Regions from separate parts of the Secundilactobacillus sp. MJ173 genome, predicted to be linked through region 1. Evidence: riboswitches for the same ligand, from Rfam matches in the RefSeq annotation. Region 1 holds a riboswitch; the other holds the start of a gene.

Region 1 (5,304 bases):
AGTGCCCTTATCTGCCATCTTCATAGCGCTGACCACATCAGCGCTGTTCAGTTGAATCCCTTGTTGGAGCAACTTATCCATATTTTTTAAGATATCCATGGTCTTTTGAACCTGGAACGGCTCACCAGCAACCTTGATGGAATTCCCAAATGGATGAACCGTCACGTTCAGTCCCTCTTCTAAGAGCGAAACGAACTGATCCTGCGCACCCAAAATAGCCACTCCCTGCTCCGGATTTGCTAAGATATATTCTTTTTCAGTTTGCGTATTGTCAGCCAAAAAATATTGACTCCTTTACATTAAAATAGATTTCTTAGACCATTATACGACAAAGCAAACAGAAAAGCTCGAACAAGTGTGACATAAGCGATTAGCCCGCTCTCTTTGCATTAAACTGTCGTGTTTTACTTATCACCATATAACGAAATTAGCGGCCAAATTGGCCCAGCTTTGCGTTATGATATTGCTTAGAATGGGAGGAATAAACAGTAACTGTTTTGCTTTACAAAGATATCAATCTTTGTAAAGTGGTGCTTCTATCCTATTCTGTATTCTTATAAGTCTGGTAAAAGATATCACAAGGTTAAAGTTAGGAGCTAAACTTTCCGTATTAGCTAATAGCTTATATGTAGTGATTTATATGAATTTCATTAAAAGGCTTTTTGGGCTAAATCCATCCCGTATAATATGTGGGACACCTCACCTTGGTGATTAAATTCAATAAGGCGGAATAACTGATGTTACTCACCTATAAAGTCGAAATTAAGCCGACTGAAAAACAGGCTTGGCAGATTGATTGTCATATTGGTGGCAGTCGCTGGGCCTACAACCTGTTTTTGGATATCAATCAGCAACGCTACGAAATGGGCTATTGCTACTTAAATGCTTACGCTTTTAGTAAGTGGTTTAACCATGAATATCTAGAAGCTAACCCTGATGATATATGGATCAAGGATTTATATGCCAAATCGGTTAAACAGGCCTTTATTGATGCGGATACTGCCATGAAGCGTTTTTTTAAGAAGCTGAATGTTTTCCCACATTGGCGTTCGTTTAAGCGCGGTCAAGGCAGTTACTACTTTGTTAAAAACAGTAATACGCAAGTGATTGCCTGCGAACGTCACCGGATTAAGTTACCGAAGCTTGGCTGGGTTCGTTTGAAAGAGTTGGGCTACATTCCGACAGACTCAGAACATTTCGTTATCAAACAAGGCCGGATTAAAATTAAGGCTGGTCGGTATTACCTGACCTGTTTAGTGGAACAGGCTGAACTGCCAAAGTCAGCACTGACTGGCGAACCAATTGGTATTGATCTTGGTCTAAAAGAATTTGCCATCTTAAATGATGGTACTCTGTATCATAATCAGAATAAAAGCAGTCGCGTAAGATACATCAGAAAACGCCTTAGACGCCTGCAAAGAAAAATGTCCCGTCAGTATCATGCACTGAAAGCTAGAAGACAGAAAGAAGGGAAATCTGCTACTGATTTTAATCTAGCTAAAACTCAGCGGAAGGTGCAACGCTTATATCAACGATTAACCAACATTCAGGTAGATTATCAAAATAAGATTATTGCTGCTGTAGTGAGAACCAAACCGCAGTGGGTAGCCTTAGAAGACTTGAATGTTAGAGGTATGATGAAAAACCGGCATTTAGCTAAAGCTGTTAGTTACCAAGGGTTTTATAATTTTAGAATCAAATTAGTTTCTAAATGCCAGCAGTTAGGAATTCCAGTGCACTTGGCCCACCGTTTTGAACCAACTTCTAAGTTATGCCATCAATGTGGCTATAAGAAAGTTGATTTAAAGCTAAGTGAGCGAACCTATCAATGTCCTAAATGTAATTATACTGCCGATCGTGATATTAATGCGGCCCTGAATATCAGGGATACTGAAAACTTTGAACTAGCCTACTAAAACGGGCTTCAAAGAATGTACCGGTGGCTAGCCGGGAATTAACGCTTGTGGACTATCATATCAACTGTATTAGCGAGTTTTGTGCAAGGCAGGATAGGAAGAAGCAAGAAAAATCTATAACTTTTTATAAGTTATCAGTAGCAGGGGACTATTTTGAAAATACTTGGGATTCTTGGAGCTCACAGGCAAAACGGCTTAACTGCCACCATGCTGAACACCGTTTTAAACAGTGTGCCGGCACCCCACGTCACGGAAACGATTTACTTGGAGGACTACCCATTCCACCCTGATCAGGGGAAACATCGCGACCCAGTTTTAGACCAGCTCACTGACAAGTTGTTAGAAAGCGATGTCTGGGTATTCGCTGCACCGACATACTGGGGTGGCCTAGCCGGTAGAATGAAGGATTTTCTCGATTGCATGCGTGGCCGGTTGGTGCGTTTTGATCATAAAGGGGGTACGCATCCAGACCGGTTCAAAAATAAACACTATCTGAGCATTACCAGCTGTTATGCCGGAACAGTTGAAAACTTTGTCTCTGGTATCACAGATAACACTTTTCGTACCATTGATAAAATTATGTCTGCTGCAGGGCTCATTAAAATCAACGAATTGGTCTTGCCAGGCACCCTGTTCATGAAACAGGTTCCGGCTGCCAAACTCGCTGAATGTAAACGATTGGGAACCAAATTAATCACTAAACCGAAACGAGATGACAATACATTGAAACGTTATATTGAACTGTTCTGCATGGTTGCTGTAATGGCCTTTTTAACGATGGGCATCCAGTTTTTATTTCACTTGATTTCTGCTAGTGAATTTTGGCTGATCTATGTCAGCTTTGTGGTCATTTTCTTTGTGTTGCTAGCCAGTATCTTGCATTTCTTTACCATTGTGAAACATCGCCGACGTTAATAGATATTGTATATAGCAATAATCAAAATTGTATATTACAAATAAACGCTCTTTTTTTGCAATGAGCGTTTTTAATTTGTCACTTCAATCACCTTTCGCCGTAATTTTTGAGTCGCTTTTAAAGGATCAGCGGCTTTCATAATCGCTGAGACAACTGCCACACCATCAACGCCAGCTGGCTTCACCGTCTCCACGTTATCGGCATTTAACCCCCCAATCGCATACACCGGAATATCCACTGCTTGCTTGATAGCCCTCAGCGTATCAACGCTGGTTCGAACGGTTTCAACGTGGGTGGTTGTAGGAAAAATTGCTCCTACTCCCAGATAATCAGCGCCTTGTTCAACCGCTAACCGAGCTTGATTCATCGTTTTGGCGGTCGCACCAATGATGGCATCCGGTCCTAATATCTGTCGTGCCACGTCAACGGGTAAATCTTTTTGACCCAGATGAACCCCTGCTGCTCCCACCGCTTGAACAATATCCAGCCGGTCATCGATCAACAGTGGAATACGGTACTTATCCGTTATCTGTTTGACCGCGTACGCCCGCTGAAAATACTGCAGGCTGGTCAGGTCTTTTTCGCGCAATTGAACAAGGTCTACCCCACCCTGACACGCAGCGTCGATTCGGTTTAAAAACGTTGCTTGGGAATAATCTAATGCATCGGTAACTAAGTAAAGTGGTCGCTTACTGATCTCCATTATTTGCCTCCAGATTGACTGAACTTTTAATTCTCGCCAACAGTCTACCGAAATTTTTCTGAGTTGTCACGTGAATATTCTTGCTTGACTTCCACAATGTTCTAGCTTATAAATATAACCAATGAGTCGTTTAACTGACTCAAACTAAAAATTAAATAACGTTAGTTCGTCTGGGGTGCCAATTGGCTGAGATTAAACCCATCGAACCTGATGTAGTTTGTACTACCGAAGGAAGACAACTTTTACTGAATTTATCAGTCCAAAGACCTTCCTGCGTGAAAGGTCTTTTTTCATGCAGGATAGCTTTGAGAATTCGACTTGATGTAACCCCTTCCTCGTAGACAAACGGAAAGGGGCTTTTTTATGGTTACAGTAAACGGCGAGCCATTAGCGGAAGCTGCTGGCAAAAACCTACTCACATTTTTACAACAACGCGAAGCACCCATCGACAACATTGTCGTGGAGTTAAACGGGACGATTATCCACCGTCCTGAATACGAGCAGACGTTGATTAAACCAAACGACAAACTGGAGCTGATTTCGTTTGTCGGCGGCGGACGCTAAGGAGGGATTGCTTATGCCAACCATTCAAGGAATGGCCATCGAGGATGTTTATCAGGGGATGAAAGACCGTAACGTGGCTAACTCCACCGACCGTCTAACCGCCGCCCACGTCACCATCGCCGGCGCTGGCGGTTTGGGCTCCAACATCGCCATCGCACTAGCTCGTATCGGTGTCGGCCATTTAACGTTGATTGATTTCGACCAGGTTGAACTGAGTAATTTAAACCGGCAGCAGTTTAAACTCAGCCAAGTGGGCATGGATAAAGTGACTGCCCTTAAGCAAAATCTGCAAGAATTCAACCCCTTCGTCACCATCGATACGCTGGTTCAAAAAGTGGACCATGACAACGTAGCAGAACTCTTTGCCGATGCCGATATTATCTGTGAAGCCTTTGACAATCCCAGTGCCAAAGCCATGCTATTAGATGCTGCCAGTGAATTTTTCCCTGACAAACCCATGGTCATGGCTACCGGGATGGCCGGCACGCACAGTTCTAACTCAATTACAACCAAGCAGGTTCGCCCTAACCTCTACATTGCTGGTGATGGCACGACTACTGGTGCAGAGGGGCTCATGGCACCGCGAGTCATGATTGCAGCCGGCCATGAAGCCAATATGATTACCCGTTTAATTTTAGGAGAAACTAATATTTAGGAGGAAATAGCATGTCTGAAGATGCAGATTTACTCACCATTGGTGGTCACACATTCACCTCACGTTTCATTCTCGGATCCGGCAAATATTCTTATGACCTGATTGATTCAGCCATCAACCAGGCTAAGGCCCAGATCATCACCATGGCGTTACGTCGGACGGATTCAGCCGAGGAAAATATTCTCAACTACATTCCTGAAGGGATTACCATTTTGCCGAACACTTCAGGATCAACCAACGCTGAAGAAGCCATTCGTACCGCCCGTTTAGCCCGAGAGCTCAGTGGCAGTAACTTTATTAAACTGGAAGTTGTCCCGGATAAAAAATACTTGATGCCAGACAACAACGAAACCGTCAAAGCCACAGAAGTATTGGCCAATGAAGGATTCATCGTCATGCCCTACGTCCTGCCCGATCTAAACGTTGCTCGCCAGTTAGTGGATGCCGGAGCTGCCACCGTGATGCCATTAGCCGCTCCAATCGGTACTAATAAAGGTTTAGCAACCAAAGATCTGATTCAAATCTTGATTGATGAAATTGATGTGCCGGT
Region 2 (5,304 bases), on a different contig from region 1:
ATTCGTCACTTTTTATCATCAAATTGATTTTCCAGTTGATCGTGATAGCCAGGGGCTGCAAGCCGTTGCCGTGGTTTATTCTCGTTTTCGTAATGAACTGTGGCAGGTTGGTGATGCGCAAATTAATCTAGATGGTCAGCTGCTAACTAATCCCAAGCCAAGTGACTTGGTTTTATCGAATATGCGCAGTTTGGTTCTGCGGCTATCCCCTGATGATAAGCAGTCGGATCCCGGTCGTACAGCTATTTTGCCGTGGATTTTAAAGGCGACTCAATTTGCTAATGTAGCTGATAGCGAGTGGGGTTATGCGATCTTTAACGGCCAGCCCATCCCAGATTCACTGTTAAAGGTCTACCCACTATCAAACGCGGAGCACCAAATCGTGTTAGCGAGTGACGGCTATCCTAAAGCAGCAGGTAATTTGGCTGAGTCGGAGGCAAGTCTACGAGAGGTTTTGCAAAATGATCCCACTTGCAGCCATGAATACCGGTCAACTAAGGGTACTGTGTCTGGCAATCGCTCATTTGACGACCGGAGTCTGATTCACTTTAAAGTAGTGCCAAGCTAATCAAATTAAAAAAGCCCCTTAGAATTTGGCTGATAAAGTCAGCTTTCAATTCTAAGGCGCTTTTTAACCTGTTTAGGCTTAAAATTACTTTTTCGTATTAGCGGCATTACGCTTAGCGTCGCGGATGATTTTCATCGCCCGTTTACGGGTCTTCAAACTGGGACTCTTAAGTCGCCGGTAAGCGCTAGCCATATCAGTCTTTTCCATGATTGATCTCCTTATAACTTTACCATGAGGCCTTACGGACACCAGGAATTTGACCAAGGTGAGCGTATTTCCGGAAATTCAAACGGGACATATTGAACTTGCGCATGTAACCGCGTGGCCGTCCGTCTAATCCGTCCCGGTTACGTAGCCGATTAGGATTAGAGTCCTTTGGCAGGTGGGCCAAGGCTTCGTAGTCGCCTTGCGCCTTTAGTTCACGCCGAATAGTGGCATACTTTGCGATGAGTTCACGTTGCTTGTTATACTTTGCAATCTTTGATTTTTTTGCCATGTTTCCTCCAATGACTTAGTGATATTAGTGCAACAAATTCATTAAGTAATTGCCAGGTCAATGGTGTTAGTAGTATTTGATGCCGTCACAACAATGGTAATAATTTACCAATAATCAATTCGAATTACCACTAATTAGACTTGATTTAATTAAACTGTAATAATTACGCTTTACGATTCACGCGTATTAATGAGAAGTGTGCTAAAATAATAACTGAAAATTAAATGCACTAGGGGCGCCATATGGCTGAGATAGATGAATCTAGTCCCTTCGAACCTGTATAGTTAATACTTGCGAAGGAAAGTGTACGTGAACATCAATATACAATGATGGTCTTTCAGTGCGCGGAACTAACTGCGGCTGAAGGACCTTTTTTATTGGAAGAGGGGCTTTTAATGGGAAATACGAAACCAAGCGGGCTATTTCTGCTTTGGATGGGTGCGGCGATTTCAATCGCTGAGATTGTGACCGGGACACTCATTGCACCATTAGGTTGGAAAAGCGGCTTGCTAGCGATCTTAGTTGGGCACGTGATTGGCTGTTTTGTTTTTCTGCTACCTGCTGGTTATCTATCAGCTCAGCAGAATAGGACGGCAATCCAAGCCACTAAGACGGTTTTTGGGCAACAGGGCGTTGGGCTGTTTTCAATGCTAAATGCGCTGCAGTTACTAGGGTGGACGGCGGTAATGATCGTCAATGCTCAACAGGCGATGAATGGGCTATCAAAGGCGTTGTTCAACTATCAATCAGTATTGGTGATGTCACTCATCGTGGCGGTGTTGATCGTGGTTTGGCTATTAATGGATCACGACTGGCTTTTCAAAGTGAATAACGTCATCGTTGTCTTACTAGCCATTGGCATGATCCTGATGCTGTGGACCATTATGAAGGAGGGCCGCTTGCAAAATAGTACCGATCTCGCGCCATTGAGTTTTGGCAGTGCAGTTGAACTTAACGTGACCATGGCACTTTCCTGGTTGCCACTGATTGGCGATTACACTCAGCATACCGATCGACCGTTTCGCACCAGTATGGCCAGTGTGAGCGGCTACTTTATTGCCAGTGTGGCCATGTTTTCACTGGGACTTTTCACGGTGATTTTAACCGGCCAATCTAATTTTACAACCGTGCTTTCGCATTCCAGTATGGGGATGATTGCTCTGCTAGTGATCGTTTTTTCAACGGTAACCACGACCTTCATGGATGCCTATTCGGCAGCTACTAATATCGCTAATTTGGTAAAGACTAAAGCAGTTAATTTGATTGCGATTGGGATTACGGTGTTAGGTTTACTGATTGCACTGTTTGTTTCAATGGCATACTACCAGAACTTTTTATACGCTATCGGGGCGGTATTCACACCGCTATTTGCCATCTTATTTGTCAGCGTCTTCTTGATGCATCAACGACTTTCATTACCATTAAACTTTTTATGGTGGCTAATCGGCGTTGTTGGTTATTCGTGGTTGCAGAAGTTGGACTTCTTTTTGGGGACGACCTTCTTCTTGCTACTAGTGCTAGTATTAGGCGTTTATCTGACAGGGGTGGTCACCAAAAAGTACCCGTTGATGACGGATTAGGTAAGTGGCTGACTATGCAGGAGAATAGAGAGGAGCAAACGCATGAATAAAAGAGTTTATTATTTAACCCTAACTTCGGTTCTTGTGGCATTAGGTGTAATCGGTGGCAGTTTATTTGAATTTACAGTGGGTGTAGCCAAAGTTGCGCCAATGCAACACTTAATCAACGTTGTATCTGGGGCCTTATTAGGACCTTGGTGGGCAATGACACAGGCGTTTTTAACGTCCTTAATTCGTAATTTGCTGGGGACTGGTACGATTCTAGCTTTTCCTGGTAGCATGTTCGGTGCTTTTTTAAGCGGTTTGCTATTCAGATACACTAAAAGGCTGATTGCAGCAGTGTTTGGCGAATTGATTGGGACTGGTATCATAGGTGCGATAGTTGCTTACCCAATTGCAGCACTGCTATTAGGGGCGAAGGGTGCACTTTGGCTATTTGTGCCAAGTTTCTTCCTTAGTGCACTGGTTGGTGCGGTGATTGCTTATGTGTTATTGAAGAGTATTTGGTCCACGGTGATTCAGCCACAGATGAATAGGCTGAGTAAGTAGTATTAAAATGAGGTTGTGCCATAAGTCTATATTGGTAAAAATTTCATTTGGTTTCTTGACTTAAAGACAATTTAAAGTTTGCTTTTGTTCAATACTTTAATCTAGTCTAAACCTGCGCCACAACTCAGATTCCGGCCATTTAACGCAAAAAACCGTATTCCGACAAAGTTCGACGGAATACGGTTTTTTGCGTTAAATTCTGGAATCTACCGAGTTGTGTCACACTCTCATTCGCTAAATAATCTGGTATTGATCGTCCGTTAATGCAAAGTGGTCTTTCAAACCGGAAGTGATAGCTACCTTGAAGTCACGGGTGACAAAGATTGCGTCTAGTCCTGGCTGTTTTTCAATTAACGGGATCCCTTTATTGATATCTTGATAGAAGGCTTCAGTGGTCCAAATATCGCCGTCAATGGACAAATCGCTAACAATGGTGACACTTTCTAAGTCGTTTTGAATCGGGTAACCAGTCTTGGAATCGAACATATGGTGGTAATTGTGACCGTTGATCACTAGGTAACGTTCATAAATACCGGAAGTGACGATTGACTTAGCAGTTGTGGTAAGGACGCCAAGGGCTACATGACGCTGTTTCAACGGATTTTGAACACCGATGCGCCATAAGCCATTAGTATGACTGCTGTCGCCTACCAGTAAAATATTACCGCCAAGGTCGATAATGCCACTCGCGACGCCACGAGAAAGCCATAACGTTTTGACAGCATCAGCAATGTAGCCTTTAGCGATGGCACCAAGGTCAATTTCCATTCCTGCTTTGGTGAGAAAGACGGTTCGATTATGATCGTCTAGTTGGATATCGTCTGGATCAATCAGTTGAAGACGTTGTTTAATGTCTGAATCAGCCGGTAAGTTAGCGCCGTCAAAGCCAATTTTCCATAGTTTTACCAGGGGTCCAATGGCAGTGTTAAAGCCTAAGCGCCATTGGCTGACTCCCACGGCACGTTTGATCAATTGATAGGTGATATCTGATACCTGAACCGGTTCTTGACCAGCTGCATGGTTTACGGACATCACTTCTGAAACGGGTCGATTAACCGTCAAAATATCCTCATAGTGCTTGATAAGGTCATTACCAGCATCCAAATCAGCAGTCGTTGCTGGTTCGTTTACCGAGAGGGTGATGGCAGTGCCCAAGCCATAATATTGTTTTTGAATCATTTGGGGTTCACGCCTTCCATAAAATTCTTATGAGTTTAAGATAACACAAAACCGCGCTGACTGAATATATTATCAGTCAGCGCGGTTCGCTTTCTATAATGAAAGATCTAAACTTAAGAGAATGGAATTTGCACTTCTATCGTTCGTTCAGATGTCTTGATTATGGTCGACAGGATGGCGATTACTTGATGAGCAAAACTCGCTTGCGAACCTGGGATCATCATCGTTTTACAGTAGTTTCTTTCATACGCATGTCCTCCATTTAGTCTTAACGATACATATGTACGGAATCTTAAAACAGCAACGTCACCTCCTAGGTTCAAAAGGTAATCTTGTCTAAGTCTAAGTGTGATTCAAGATGCCTTTTGTTGAATTGCAGTTACTATAACATTAAAAACAAATGAGTTCAATATTAAATTAAGATTAAAACAATAAATATTGAAGCTTAGCGATTGACCGTCCTAAACCTTGCCATTTCCATCGGAGCAGCGTACCTTAAAAGTGGTATCAAAGAGAAAAAGAGAAGAGAGGGTCAAAAGTGAAAGTTGAAAAACTAGCGAACTTGACGGCAGCAAATGAGAAGGCGTTGATGGCCATTTGGCTCGCAGGAAATTTAGATGCTCACCCGTTTATTGGTGCAAATTATTGGCAGGATCAAGTAGCCGAAGTTTCAAAGCAATTCGAAAAAGCAACGATTTATGTTGTACTGCAAGATGAGCTAATCGTGGGTTTTGCAGTGATGAAGACACACTATCTGGCCGCCATGTTTGTTAAACCCGGGTACCGGGATGAGGGGATTGGCAGCCTGTTGTTATTTGCATTGAAGTCGGACTATACGCAGATTCGTCTAAGTGTGTATGAAAAAAATAGTAAGGCAGTCCGGTTCTTTCAGAATCATGACTTTGCAATCAATGATCGTTCAGTGAATCCAG

What was found. Region 1 has a riboswitch for thiamine pyrophosphate ahead of thiS (sulfur carrier protein ThiS). Riboswitches for the same ligand answer to the same signal wherever they lie in the genome.
Region 2: linked by a shared signal. The riboswitch ahead of cytX (putative hydroxymethylpyrimidine transporter CytX) and the one ahead of thiS (sulfur carrier protein ThiS) in region 1 are both predicted to bind thiamine pyrophosphate.

Annotation. Positions count from the first base shown of each region.
Region 1 covers NZ_BAAKGN010000013.1:58,767-64,070, reverse strand. The annotation lists gene AC6H04_RS02100 (PhoH family protein) at 1-279, opposite strand, end outside; gene AC6H04_RS02095 (RNA-guided endonuclease InsQ/TnpB family protein) at 738-1,916, shown strand; gene AC6H04_RS02090 (flavodoxin family protein) at 2,070-2,831, shown strand; gene thiE (thiamine phosphate synthase) at 2,903-3,535, opposite strand; TPP riboswitch at 3,697-3,786, shown strand; gene thiS (sulfur carrier protein ThiS) at 3,899-4,099, shown strand; gene thiF (sulfur carrier protein ThiS adenylyltransferase ThiF) at 4,113-4,754, shown strand; gene AC6H04_RS02070 (thiazole synthase) at 4,766-5,304, shown strand, end outside.
Region 2 covers NZ_BAAKGN010000038.1:41,326-46,629, reverse strand. The annotation lists gene AC6H04_RS06430 (hypothetical protein) at 1-568, shown strand, start outside; gene AC6H04_RS06425 (putative metal homeostasis protein) at 653-775, opposite strand; gene rpsN (30S ribosomal protein S14) at 795-1,064, opposite strand; TPP riboswitch at 1,286-1,383, shown strand; gene cytX (putative hydroxymethylpyrimidine transporter CytX) at 1,460-2,644, shown strand; gene thiW (energy coupling factor transporter S component ThiW) at 2,687-3,193, shown strand; gene AC6H04_RS06405 (FAD:protein FMN transferase) at 3,428-4,372, opposite strand; gene AC6H04_RS06400 (GNAT family N-acetyltransferase) at 4,911-5,304, shown strand, end outside.